One region of the Ruegeria sp. C2 genome, then DNA from elsewhere that is predicted to be linked to it. Evidence: riboswitches for the same ligand, from Rfam matches in the RefSeq annotation. Region 1 holds a riboswitch; each other region holds the start of a gene.
The links. A riboswitch is a leader RNA that binds a small molecule or an ion and turns the genes downstream of it on or off. The one in region 1 is predicted to bind cobalamin.
Positions count from the first base shown of each region.

Region 1 (3,203 bases):
AGATCTTGTAGCGGGCCGAGGCGGCGCGATATCGGACACTGTCGATGATCTCGCGAATATCATTCACGCCAGTACGGCTGGCGGCGTCCATCTCCATCACGTCGACATGGCGGCCCTCCATGATGGCCACGCAATGTTCACACTGGCCGCAAGGTTCGGTGGTGGGTTTGCCTTCGCCATCTGGGCCGATGCAATTCATGCCCTTGGCGATAATCCGGGCGGTGGTGGTTTTACCGGTGCCGCGGATGCCGGTCATGATGAAGGCCTGCGCGATGCGGTCGGCCTCGAACGCGTTTTTCAGCGTGCGCACCATGGCGTCCTGGCCAACCAGATCGGCGAAGGTTTCCGGGCGGTATTTTCGGGCAAGCACCTGGTAGGCGGGGCTGGGCGTGTCGGTCATGTCTGCTTTCGCGGATTCGAGTTCTGCCGCAGCGTAGAGGCCGCCGCCGTCCGCGTCCACCGCCCGACCGGATGATTTTCGTTTTGGAATGCGGGACGGGGCGGTTAAGATCAGACACTTGAAGACCCGTAGAAAGATCTTCTGATTAACGTTTCGGGGGGAACGTATAATGTCTCAGATGGTTATCCATGCACTTCAGGTTGGCGGAGGAACGCTCGCGCTGACATCGATGCCGGGTCGGGGTGGCGATTATCAAGGCGATCTGGATGCCGTCGCCGATTGGAAGCCCGGCCTGATCCTTTCAATGGCAACCGAGGTCGAGATGATACTCGATGGCGCCAGAGATTTCGGTATCGACGTTCGGAACCGCGCCTGCCGATGGGTTCATCTGCCGGTCGAGGACTATGGCACGCCATCACCCGAGGTGGACGAACGTTGGGTCGAAGCCAGTGCCGCAGTGCGTCATGCGCTGTCTGGTGGCGGGCGTATTTTGGTTCATTGCAAGGGCGGATGTGGTCGATCTGGTATGGCTGTACTGCGTTTGATGATAGAATGCGGCGAGCATCCGGATGCAGCGTTGCAAAGGCTGCGCGCGTTGCGACCCTGCGCTGTTGAAACCGACGAGCAGATGGAATGGGCGATCGCGCCCGCCGGTATTCTGGCTGCGGGCTGACTGTCAGGCAGACGGTCGGTATTCGGGTTGCACCGACGTAGTCTGGGCAAGTGTCAACACTTCGAGCATCGCGCATGGCGGGTTCGACAAGATACTTGTCGACAGTGCTGCGGTCTCGGTGCCGAACAAAAGGTCTGCGTAGCTGTCCAGATGCTCAATCGCGTCGTCTGATCCAGCACCGCAGAACACTCTGACTTCGTCGGCGCGCGCGCGAAAACGGGCGGTGCACCCATCCGTACAATGCGCCAGTTCGCTACTGCCCTGAATCTCGAATTCTGTAGTTGCCGCAGGGGCTGATTCCGCCATCGAGGTGGCCAGCGCCCGTGCGATTCGCGCCAAAGCCGGACAGGTTTTCCCCGTCCTTTGGCAAATTGTTGCCGAGAACTGGTGGGTTCCGGTTTTCCATATCATGATGCGCCCTCCGCGCGTGGGCTGAGGGTGTGAAACAGGTGGGACAGCACAGTGCAGTCTGGACCTGCCCGGACACCCCGCCCGAGTTTCAGTTTCGGTTCCGATGGCAGGTCTCCTGACTTGCGGGTCATCGCTTTGCCGACCTTCCCAGCCTTCAAGGCCAGTGGCGCTACGGCATTGCTCTCCGCTTACAGTTGCGGGGGCAGTCGCGGATTTGGTCCGTTCCGGATATTACCGGGCAGGGCCGCACCGTGTTCCCTTTTCATCCCGGCCTCGAACGAGGGAGCGGGAACCATCACCACATCGCTAGCGGTTGCGCACTTCCCGAGTCAAGCGGATTGAATGCCACAAGCTTACCTTTGGTCCAGCCACGTCAACCTTGACTCGAACGCGATCGAGTGAACTGATCGGTTCAGATAACGCATGAGGATCAGATGTTGGACGCTCAGCAAACCGTGATGACCGAGGAGTTCCGGTTCCCCGCCGGGCACGCGATGCTGTCCGCCCGCTTGTATCGGCCTGCGACCGATCCGGAAACGGTTGTGGTCATTAACAATGCCACAGGTGTACCACGAGATTACTATCAGCATTTTGCGCGTTGGCTGGCAGCTGAGCGCGGAATAGCCTGCCTGACCTACGACTACCGGGATTTTGGTCACTCGCTGACCGGGTCGCAGAAGGCCTCGACCGTGACAATGGCAGACTGGGCGCTGGTCGATATCCCTGCCGCACGGGCCGAGATGCGGCTTCGGTTTCCGGGTGCCAAGCTGTGGAGTATTGGCCACTCGCTTGGTGCGATGCTTGGGCCGGTGCAGTCGGATATCGAACAAATAGATCGGATGATCTGCGTCTGTTCAGGTCTAGTGACGCTCAAAGATCACCCGTGGCCTTACCGCGCGCTGGCTGCGTTGTTCTGGTATGGCCATGTGCCGTTGTTGGTCCGTGCTCTGGGATATCTGCCGGGCAAGGCGGTCGGTTTTGGTGAGGATCTGCCCGCGTTGATCTATTGGCAATGGCGCAAGTGGTGCACGGCTCCCGACAGCTATCTGCCCGAGATCGGAGAGACGCTGCCTCAGGCCCGTTGGTCCACCGCAGGCGGGCGTGTTGATCTGTTCGCCTTTGAAGATGACGAGATGGTGCCACCCGCAGCCGTGTGGCGGCTGGCCGATCTTTACGGCTCAAATGCCCATCGTCACCTGTTGTCGCCGCAGGAATTTGGTTTGCCAAAAGTTGGACATATCGGAGCGTTCGCCCGACGAAACGCAGCGGTTTGGCCCCGCCTGATCGACTGACCAGACGGGACGTTGCCTCACAGCTTCTTGCGCGACTTTTTCTGCTGCGTGACACTACGCACCATCTTGCCGAACGCTTTGTCCCGCGCGCGGGATTGAGCGATGGTTTCCGAGTTGCGCTGATCCTCGCGCCGCAACTTACGCCAACGCTCCAGCCGGGACGGGTCAAGCGTGCCGCTTTGGACCGCGACCTGAACCGCACAGCCGGGCTCGGTTTCGTGCTGGCAATCCGAGAAACGGCAATTCAGGCTCAGCTCCGTGAGGTCCGAGAAGACCTCATCGACTCCGTCCTGTGCATCCAGCAAACGCAGCGCCCGCATGCCGGGCGTATCGATCAGCCAGCCACCATTGCGCATCTGATGTAACGCGCGCGCGGTCGTGGTGTGCCGGCCCCGTGCGTCATCCTCGCGAATGCCCGCCGTGGCTT
Region 1 is NZ_JBQFRZ010000006.1:56,694-59,896, reverse strand. It holds gene ACR0IV_RS16560 (DNA polymerase III subunit gamma/tau) at 1-400, opposite strand, end outside; gene ACR0IV_RS16555 (protein-tyrosine phosphatase family protein) at 570-1,073, shown strand; gene ACR0IV_RS16550 (hypothetical protein) at 1,077-1,484, opposite strand; cobalamin riboswitch at 1,573-1,796, opposite strand; gene ACR0IV_RS16545 (alpha/beta hydrolase family protein) at 1,919-2,776, shown strand; gene rsgA (ribosome small subunit-dependent GTPase A) at 2,794-3,203, opposite strand, start outside.

Region 2 (3,203 bases), on a different contig from region 1:
ACAGTCGGGTATTTCGGCGCGAGTTCAGGGATATCGCCGCGCAGCGTGTCGAACTCGGGGCTGGTCTTATACCATCCGGTGATGCCGGTCAGACCGACGATCTTGTCCTGCAGACCCAGCGCAAAGGCCATGTCGGTCATATTCATATCATGCACGACCAGACGTTCTGGCGCGGCATCAAAGACAAGCGGCTCACCGCAATTGTCAACCGTCACCTCTTGCGCAGCGGCGCCGCTTGCCATGGCAGTGACCAGCGCCACGGACCAGATTTGCTTCATTGATAGTCTCCTGAGTTTATGTGGAAAGCGTTGTTCTTCGGATGTCCAGAACGGGGATCATGCGGCCTTCGTGATGAAAGCGCAGGTAATCGACACCGAAGGTTTCGCGCACACGTTCCGATGTCAGTACCTCGTCGACCGAACCAAACCCGGTCAGGCGCGTGGATTTCATCAGAGCAACGTGGGTGGCGAATTCAGGGATCATGACCAAATCATGCACGATCATGACGACAGTAATACCCAGATCAGCGACCAGAGACAGCATCCGCCCCTTCGCATCGGGATCCAAATGATTGGTCGGCTCGTCAAGAAACAGCAAAGTCGGGTTCTGTGCCAGCGCCCGAGCGATATGCGCGCGCTGACGCTCACCACCCGACAGTTGGGCCATCTTCTTGTCAGCCAGCGCGCCAAGGCCCGTAATCTCCAATATACGGCTGAGTTCCTGCGCGTGTTCACCTGCAGATCGGTCCGCGCGGATCGGAATCTGTCCAAGCGCCACATAATCCCGCAGCGACAAGCGCCCGTCAGGCATCTCTTGCTGACTGACCACCGCGATCATCCGAGCACGCTCTTTTGCCGAGAGTTGCTTGAGGCTGCGCCCCTTGAGCAAAACATCCCCTAGTGCCAGCCCTTCCGCCCCACACAGCAAATTCAGCAGTGTGGTTTTACCTGCACCGTTGGGGCCCGCGATTGCCAGTATTGACCCTTCGGACAGCTCAAAGGATACGCCTTGCAGCAGTATGTCCCCATTCAAGGCATAATATTCGAGATCCGAAGCCACCAGAAACGGCTGGACGGTCATATCGAAACCTCCTGACTGATCGGGGGCATGCGAGACAAGGTTTTGGTGTAAAGGGCACGCGGACGCTCGCTGGCCTTGGTCCAGCCATCCGGGCTCTGTTGATATTGATGGGCAAACTCGGCCAGGGCTTCGACGTCAATCAATGTCTGGATATCACCAAATAGATACTGCGCCTTGCCGACCGCTTGAAAGCCTACGGTCACGGGATGCGCGCATCCTGCCATGCAATCGACAGCCCGGATCGCAAAATGCTCGGGCAGCTTCGATTGAAGCGTATCATGCACTCCATCCACTGATTGCGCGGCCGCACAGGTCGAACAGATCAGAACAAAATGATCAGGTGCGCCAGGCATATAACCCTCCGCCTCTGCCCAAACGCAGTGCGAAGGTGCTGATTACAGAAACACGTGTATCACGTGCCATCAAAGCCTCCTTCCAGGACGCCCCGCCCCGGCTTGGTTGAACAACTGATGGCAGGTCTCCTGACTCGCGGGTCGGTGCTTGGCCATCCTTCCCGACCCTTGGGGCCAGTGGCTGTTTGGCTTCGCTCGCCGCTTACAGTTGCGGGGGCAGTTACGGGTTTGGCCAGTGTAGACCGCACCGTATTCCCTTTTCATCCCACGGGCGCACCCTTGGGAACCATCACCGGATTCAGTGCCTGAGATCGATGAATGCGTCAATACGAAAGTTATCACGCGTTACCGGTCGGCCGGACACAATCGCGCCACCCGCTCTTTCACGTCTCGGTTGGATTGGATAAGAGGGATCAACCCCTGCAAAGATGCGCGGGACAAACCCTCAGCGCTAAACAATCAGGAGCCCGCTCATGCCGTATCACCGCCTCGCTCTGGTAGCTGTGCTGGCAATTTCATCAACAAATTCGGCGCTGGCGCAATCTGCTGACGACAACCCCTCGGAACTGTTGCTGGAGCTCAATACCGTGCAAAAGGTGAACGGCGCCTGCCGCTTGACCTTTCTGGTTCAGAACGAAACCGGAAGCGATATCGAGAAGGCAGCTTTTGAGACCGTCATTTTCGACAGCTCGGGCCGTGTCGTTACGCTTTCTCTGTTCGATTTTCGGGATCTGCCGGCAGACCGTCCGCGCGTGCGTCAGTTCGGCCTGCCCGATCTCAACTGCGACTCGATCGGGCGCGTTCTGATCAATGGCGCAAACAGCTGCGTTGTCGACGGCTCAGAAAGCGATATCTGTGCAACAGGACTGAACCTTACCAGCCGGATAGATGTGGAGCTTTTGGGATGAACGCGCTTGAAGCATTGCGCCAGATCGTGGCTCTGGGCGGGCCAGTGGTGGCCATTCTGATCGTGATGTCAGTGCTGGCTCTGGCCGTCACGCTTTACAAACTGTGGCAATTCACCGTGACCGGAGTTGGACGACATCGGGTGCTGTCCCAGGCCCTGACGGCATGGGATGCCGGGGATCATCAGACTGCACGCGCGCGATTGGCGAAAAGCCACAGTTATCTGGCCCCATTGGTCGGTGCAGCCATGGATGCGCCCGATCTACCCGGTCTCGATGATCGTCTGGATGCTGAAGCCGGATTGGCCCTGGCAGGGCTGGAGCGCGGTTTTCGCCTTCTTGACACCGTTGCCCAACTCGCGCCTTTGCTGGGGCTGTTCGGGACCGTTCTGGGTATGATCGAAGCGTTCCAAAGCCTGCAACAGGCAGGCAGCTCCATTGACCCGTCGCTGCTTGCGGGTGGCATCTGGGTGGCGCTGATCACCACCGCCGTGGGGCTGGCGGTTGCGATGCCGACCTCAATGGTTCTGTCATGGTTCGAAAGCCGCACCGCGCGCGAGCGGGTCTTTGCAGACAAAGCACTGCGGACCGTGTTGGTACCAGGTCAGCTGGCCAAAGAAGCCGAGGCCATTTCAGCCGTGCCGGAACATGCGTAACCGGGCGCCATTTGTCCGGCGGACCCTGTCGATGACGCCACTCATCGATGTGATCTTTCTGCTTTTGCTGTTCTTCATGCTGACCTCGACCTTCTCAAAATTCGGCGAGATCGAGCTGAGCAGCACGACTGGCGGAACCGCGCAAACCAGCGAACCGTCTGAGCGGGTCTTTCTACAGCTCGGTGCGGAACGTCTTGTGTTGAACGGCA
Region 2 is NZ_JBQFRZ010000003.1:183,335-186,537, reverse strand. It holds gene ACR0IV_RS13135 (ABC transporter substrate-binding protein) at 1-278, opposite strand, end outside; gene ACR0IV_RS13130 (ABC transporter ATP-binding protein) at 295-1,080, opposite strand; gene ACR0IV_RS13125 (DUF1636 family protein) at 1,077-1,433, opposite strand; cobalamin riboswitch at 1,536-1,739, opposite strand; gene ACR0IV_RS13120 (hypothetical protein) at 1,907-2,341, shown strand; gene ACR0IV_RS13115 (MotA/TolQ/ExbB proton channel family protein) at 2,338-2,994, shown strand; gene ACR0IV_RS13110 (ExbD/TolR family protein) at 3,026-3,203, shown strand, end outside.
Region 2: another riboswitch for cobalamin. It lies ahead of ACR0IV_RS13125 (DUF1636 family protein); the one in region 1 lies ahead of ACR0IV_RS16550 (hypothetical protein).

Region 3 (3,203 bases), on a different contig from region 1:
GATAGTTCAGGATCGACAGATGGTTCGGCCAGGTCGGGTTCGACACAAAAACACGGGCCGACGGATTGGCCATGCGGATCATCTCAAACGCCTGACGACAAGCACCGGTGCCGCCCGGTGTCGCCACGGCGGCGATGTTGGCGCGCGGGACCGATGTACCCAGAATCAGACCAATCATGGCATCGGCATAGGCTGGGTCACCGGCCAAACCGGTATAGGCCTTGGTCTCCTGCTCTTCCAGAATGCGCTTTTCAGCCGCTTTTACGGCGCGCATGACCGGGGTGATGCCCTCAGCGTTTTTATAAACGCCAACCCCCAGGTCAATTTTCTGATCGCGCGGGTCATCGCGATACATCTGCATCAGCGCCAGAATCTTATCGGCTGGCTGTGGCTTGAGGTTCTCGAACATCAGTTCTCTCCGGTTGCGACGGGCAGGGTTGGGAAGGCACCCCATTCAGCCCAGGAGCCGTCATAAAGCGAATGATCTTTTTTACCCATGCGTTCAAGCGCGAGGCTGAGGATCGCAGCCGTGACGCCCGAGCCGCAGGATGTGATTGCGGGCTTCGACAGATCTACACCTGCGGCCTCGAATATGGCGCGGCACTCTTCCGGCGACTTCATGGTGCCATTTGCGTTCAGCAGCGTGCCAAAGGGCACATTGCGAGAGCCTGGAATATGACCCGAGCGCAAACCTTCGCGTGGTTCTGGCGCGGTTCCGGCAAAGCGGTCGGTCGAGCGCGCATCGATGATCTCATGATCGTTCAGCTTGGCCGCAGCTGAAACCTGCGTCACGTCACGTACCAGATGGTTTTGTACGCGAACGGTCATGTGGCGATCGCGAACGACGGGCGGCAGGTCCTCAATCTCGCGACCTTCGGCCTGCCATTTCGGCAGTCCCCCATCCAGAACGGCAATATTGTCCTGACCCATCAAACGGAACAGCCACCAGACGCGTGCGGCAGACATCAGCCCGGCCCCGTCATAGACCACGACCTGATGGCCGTCGCCCACCCCCATCGCCCGCAGGCGGGACATGAATTTCTCGACCGGAGGTGCCATATGCGGCAGGTCCGAACGGTGATCGGCAATGTCATCAATGTCAAAGAACCGTGCACCGGGGATATGGCCTGCATCATACTCGGCCTTCGCATCGCGGTTCTGCGCGGGCAGATACCAGGACCCGTCCAGAATCCGCAGATCCGGGTCCTTGAGATGCGCGGCCAGCCAGTCTGTGGATACGAGAGTTTTCGGATCGTCCTGCATCAAAGCCTCCCCTGAGCGAGCTTGGATTTTCCCTATATGGGCACGGCCAAACGTTCAAGTCACGCCGCAGTTCAGAACCCGCGCGGGGACAGTTTTTTTCCAACCACATGCTTGGCGTGCTTGACAGACAGCATTCTGTGGCAGAAATCTGTGCGACATGGTTCCCAAAGGGGTTTCCCCAGAGGGATGAAAAGGGAATCCGGTGCGACAAATCCTGTCAATTCCGGAACTGCCCCCGCAACTGTAAGCGGAGTATCGCCCCATCAGGGCCACTGACCGAAATGATCGGTTGGGAAGGCCGGGATCGATCCTAATCCGCGAGTCAGGAGACCTGCCATGCACAAACCGGGCATCCGCCCAATTTCAACACGTTTCTACCGTCGGGTGTGACGGTAAGGAGAACAAACTATGCATATCGAACCGGGCGTCGTAAACGGCGCCAAACTTGTCCTGAGCTATGCCACCGCGGCCGGGGCAGGGCTTTATAGTCTGAAGCTGGCGTGGGAGAGCGTCAAAAACAGTGGTGTTGCAAGCCTTGCAGTGCGGTCTGCCCTGACAACCGGCCTTGTTTTCACATTCTTTGAAGTTCTGCCTCATTTCCCGGTGGGAGTGTCAGAGGTGCACTTTATTCTGGGCTCGACACTGTTTCTTTTGTTCGGTGCCGCCCCGGCTGCGATTGGCCTGATCCTGGGCCTCTTTGTTCAAGGGTTTTTCTTGGCACCCTTCGATCTACCCCAGTTCGGAATGAACATGACGACGTTGCTGGTGCCTCTGTTTGCCTTGCAGGCACTGGCAAACCGCATCATTGCGCCGAATACAGCCTATGTTGACCTCAAGTATTCTCAGGCACTTGCGCTGTCGACCGCCTATCAGGGTGGTGTCGTGCTCTGGGTGGCCTTCTGGGCGTTCTACGGTCAGGGTTTCGGTGCCGAAAACATCGCCGCCGTGGCCAGCTTTGGCGGCGCTTACATGATGGTTATCCTGATTGAGCCCCTGGCCGATCTTGCCGTTCTTGCGGTTGCGAAATCCATGAAGGGTCAGAACAAGCTCGGCCTGTTCACGCCGCGCCTTCTCAGCGCAGCCTAAGCATCCTGCGCCGCGCACTACTTTGCGCGGCGCAACCTGAAATACTGAATGATCCCGATCATGCTGATCAGAATCCAGAACCCCTCGATCAGCATCGACGCCAGATTGAAATTCTCGAGCAGCGAATAGACGATCAGAACCGATCCCAAGAGGTTCACCACCGGAAACGCGAGATCGTCAGAATTCATCATCCGCATCTGTGTCGCAAAATAGGCCGCGACCACGATCAAAGCCCCAAACGAGCCAATAGCGTCGACGATGGTGAGGCTGTCGAGAACTGCAATCATAAATGGGCCTTGCCGTTTTCAGAATACTCGTTGTGCTGGGCGTAGTGGTGCATGTTCAGGAATGCGGCACCCTCTGCACCCGCGCGGTATCCATGGGGGACATCAGCGGCAAAGCGCAAGCCCTGCCCGGCCTGCAATGACACCCATTCCCGATCGCGCAGGATCTCGAGCGTACCTGAAAGCACAAACACCTCCTCGGTCACACCAGCGGCATGGGCGGGGGATTCGTGGCTTTGGTTCGGATGCAAGCTGACGTGAAATGTCTCGGCCCCTAGGGCGGGGTCGAAGGGAAAGACGATCTTGACCTCTATGGTCCCGGGGAAGGTCACGGTCTGGAAAACCGACGGGTCACCCAGCGCCGTATCGATCAGCGCGCTGAGTGGTAGCTGGAAGCCTTTGGCGATTTTCCACAAGGTCGCGATGGTGGGGCTGGATTCGCCGCGCTCTATCTGGCCCAGCATGGCTTTGCTGACCCCGGTCATTTCAGCCACCTTCGACAGGCTCAGCCCGGACGCCGTCCGCACGTCCCGTAATTTCAGCGTTATGTCGTCCGGTGCCATATCATCA
Region 3 is NZ_JBQFRZ010000002.1:48,263-51,465, reverse strand. It holds gene ACR0IV_RS09960 (amino acid aminotransferase) at 1-409, opposite strand, end outside; gene sseA (3-mercaptopyruvate sulfurtransferase) at 409-1,263, opposite strand; cobalamin riboswitch at 1,405-1,616, shown strand; gene ACR0IV_RS09950 (energy-coupling factor ABC transporter permease) at 1,672-2,349, shown strand; gene ACR0IV_RS09945 (CBU_0592 family membrane protein) at 2,367-2,636, opposite strand; gene ACR0IV_RS09940 (helix-turn-helix domain-containing protein) at 2,633-3,196, opposite strand.
Region 3: another riboswitch for cobalamin. It lies ahead of ACR0IV_RS09950 (energy-coupling factor ABC transporter permease); the one in region 1 lies ahead of ACR0IV_RS16550 (hypothetical protein).

Region 4 (3,203 bases), on a different contig from region 1:
CGGCGCAGCGCGGTTTTGCGGAATGACCTCATAGCCGGGCTCTTCGGGTTCATCATCCAGCATTTCGGGTGGAAAGCCCGGTGCTTGAATCTCAAGTCCGGTCGCATCTTCGAGGCGTTTGATGATGTTCGGGGACAACTCGCGCTCGCCGTAGCGTGCGATGCCGTCTTCGAATATCTTGATCATCACCGGATTCACCTCAAGGGGGACACCGGCGCGGTCGGCAACCTCCTGAAACAGGCCGATATCCTTTTTCACCAGGTCCATGGTGAACGAGATATCGCGTGAACCGTTCAAGATGACCTGGCTTTCGGTTTCGTGCACGAACGAGGTGCCCGACGAAATCTTGATCGCCTCATAGGTGGTTCCAAGATCCATTCCAGCTGCTTTGGCGGTCACCAAAGCCTCGGCGCAGGTGATCAGGTTAGCGGTGGCCAGATAGTTGGTCAGCACTTTCAGCACCGAGGCCGACCCCAGTTCACCTGTGTGCAGAATGCGCCGCCCCATGGTCGTCAGGAAGGGCATAATACGCTCGAACGTTTCGCGGTCACAGCCAGCGAAGATCGAGATATTGCCCGTCGCAGCCCGGTGACATCCGCCTGAAACCGGACAATCCACCGCTGCGCCGCCTTGTTCGATGACCATGGCACCAAGGCGTTTGACCTCAGCCTCATCGGTGGTCGACATCTCCATCCAGATTTTGCCGGGGCCGACCTCGGGCAACATCTCTTGCATCACGGCGTCCGAGGCGGCGGGTGAAGGCAAGCAAGTGATCACCGCGTCGCAATCACGCATCAACTGCGCCGGACTTTCAGCGGCTTTGGCACCCTCGGTGACAAATCGGGTCACCTGATCCGGGTTCAGGTCATGAACCGTCAAATCGATTCCGTTACGCAGCAGCGATCCCGAGAGCTTGCCCCCAACATTTCCCAGCCCGATAAACCCTACTTTCATGCGCCGCATCCTCCTGTTCGCGTCTTGTGATCCATGCCAACACGTCACCACAGATGGATCATGCCGCCCAGCGACCTCGACAGGTCGCTTTTTACCTGCTTCCTCGCTGATCATCGCGACTCGCTTGACAAGCAGCCCAAGCGTGCCGCATGTCCCTTTCGTTGGTGTCTGCGTGCGCAGATGAAAAGGGAATGCGTCAGCGGGTTTTCCGTCAAACGCAGCCGCCCCCGCGACCGTGAACGGAGAGGGTGCCCAAGCCACTGGCCGCAAGGCCGGGAAGGCGGGACATCCGACAGAGGCCCGCCTCTGACATCCGCAAGCCGGGAGACCTGCCAACGCCCGAGATTTAAACCGGACGGGGTGTTCCGGTGTCGGGTCAAAAGCGACCCGCATGAAACCCCGTCCCCCACGAAGAGGATTTGGGGGGATGAGAGACATGACCGAGACCGCTCCGGTCGAGCTGCTGGTTTGCACCACCTGCCGTCGCGGGCTGCCTGTCGAAGATGATGCGCAGCGCCCCGGTGCACTTCTGCACAAGGCGCTTGAGCAGGCCGATCTGCCCGAAGGGATCACCTTGAAAGCCGTGGAATGCTTGTCGAACTGCGATGAGGGCTGTTCCATCGTCTTGCGCGGGGGGCCGGATCGCTGGACCTTCGTGTATGAACACCTCAACGAAACCGACCACGTCGACATGATCGTGGAGGGTGCCACCAAATACCTCGCGACCGAGGATGGTCTGGTCAAATGGCGCGAACGCCCCGAACATTTCCGCAAAAACTGTGCGGCCCGTATTCCCCCGATTGGAGCCCTGAAATGAGCAACCTTGAGAAACTTCCCGTCACTGTGATCACCGGCTTTCTGGGCTCGGGCAAGACAACGCTGGTGCGCCACCTGATGCAGAACCCGCAGGGCAAGCGTCTGGCCGTGGTGGTCAACGAATTCGGCGATGTTGGCGTTGATGGCGATATCCTGAAATCCTGCGCGATCCCCGATTGTCCGGCGGAAAACATCATGGAACTGGCCAATGGCTGTATCTGCTGCACCGTGGCGGACGATTTCATCCCGACCATCGAAGCGCTGATGGCGCTGGAGCCGCGCCCTGATCACATCCTGATCGAAACCAGCGGTCTGGCGCTGCCGAAACCGCTGCTAAAGGCCTTCGACTGGCCTGATATCCGTTCGAAAATCACCGTCGATGGCGTCATCGCACTGGCCGATGCCGAGGCGGTCGCTGCCGGTCGCTTTGCCCCGAATGTCGAGGTGGTGGATGCCCAGCGCATGGCCGATGACTCGATTGATCATGAAACGCCGCTGTCCGAGGTGTTCGAAGATCAGATTTCCTGCGCCGATATCATCCTGCTGACCAAGCCCGATCTGGCCGGCCCCGAAGGTGTCGCCAAGGCCAAAGAGGTCATCGCTGCAGAGGCCCCGCGCCCCCTGCCCGTTGTTGAAGTTGCCGAGGGCGTCGTTGACGTCCGTGTCGTGTTGGGTCTGGAAGCCGCCGCCGAGGATGACATGGACGCGCGTCCCAGCCATCACGACGGTCATCACGACCACGAACATGACGATTTCGAAAGCATCATCGTCGAGTTGCCCGAACAGAGCGATCCGCTCGATCTGGTGGCGAAAATCGAACGTCTGGCCAAAGAACTGAACATCCTGCGCGTCAAAGGCTATGCCGCCGTTCAGGGCAAGCCCATGCGCCTGCTGGTTCAGGCCGTCGGTGCGCGCGTGCGCCATCAGTATGACCGCCCTTGGGAACCAGGCGAGGAACGCCGCTCGCGTCTGGTGGTGATCGCCGAGCATGACGATATCAAAGAGACCGAAATCCGCGATATCCTCGTGGGTGTGACCGAGGCTGCCGAGTAAAGCCATGCACGTCGTCTTCCGCGAAAGCCACGGGTTAGAGGAAACGGAAACCCCGACCGATCTGGGCCAAAGCCCGGCGGATTTGGTGGTGCTGTCCTTTTCCGACAGCGACCTTGGCGCATTCGCGGCAGGCTGGCATCGCGGTGGCGGCCCCGAAGGGCGGATGCCGACGATGCGGTTGGCCAACCTGACGGCGCTGAAACACCCTCTGTCCGTTGACACCTATGTGGAACAGACGTTGGAGGGGGCCAAGGGCATACTGATCCGTCTGATCGGTGGGGTGCCCTATTGGGCGTACGGCTTGCAGCAGGTTCTGGCGCTGGCGCAGGCCAAAGGGATTGCACTGGCCGTGCTGCCCGCAGACGGTCGCGAGGATACGC
Region 4 is NZ_JBQFRZ010000001.1:1,382,871-1,386,073, forward strand. It holds gene ACR0IV_RS07050 (NAD(P)-dependent oxidoreductase) at 1-1,068, opposite strand, end outside; cobalamin riboswitch at 1,100-1,305, shown strand; gene ACR0IV_RS07055 (DUF1636 family protein) at 1,391-1,771, shown strand; gene cobW (cobalamin biosynthesis protein CobW) at 1,768-2,823, shown strand; gene cobN (cobaltochelatase subunit CobN) at 2,828-3,203, shown strand, end outside.
Region 4: another riboswitch for cobalamin. It lies ahead of ACR0IV_RS07055 (DUF1636 family protein); the one in region 1 lies ahead of ACR0IV_RS16550 (hypothetical protein).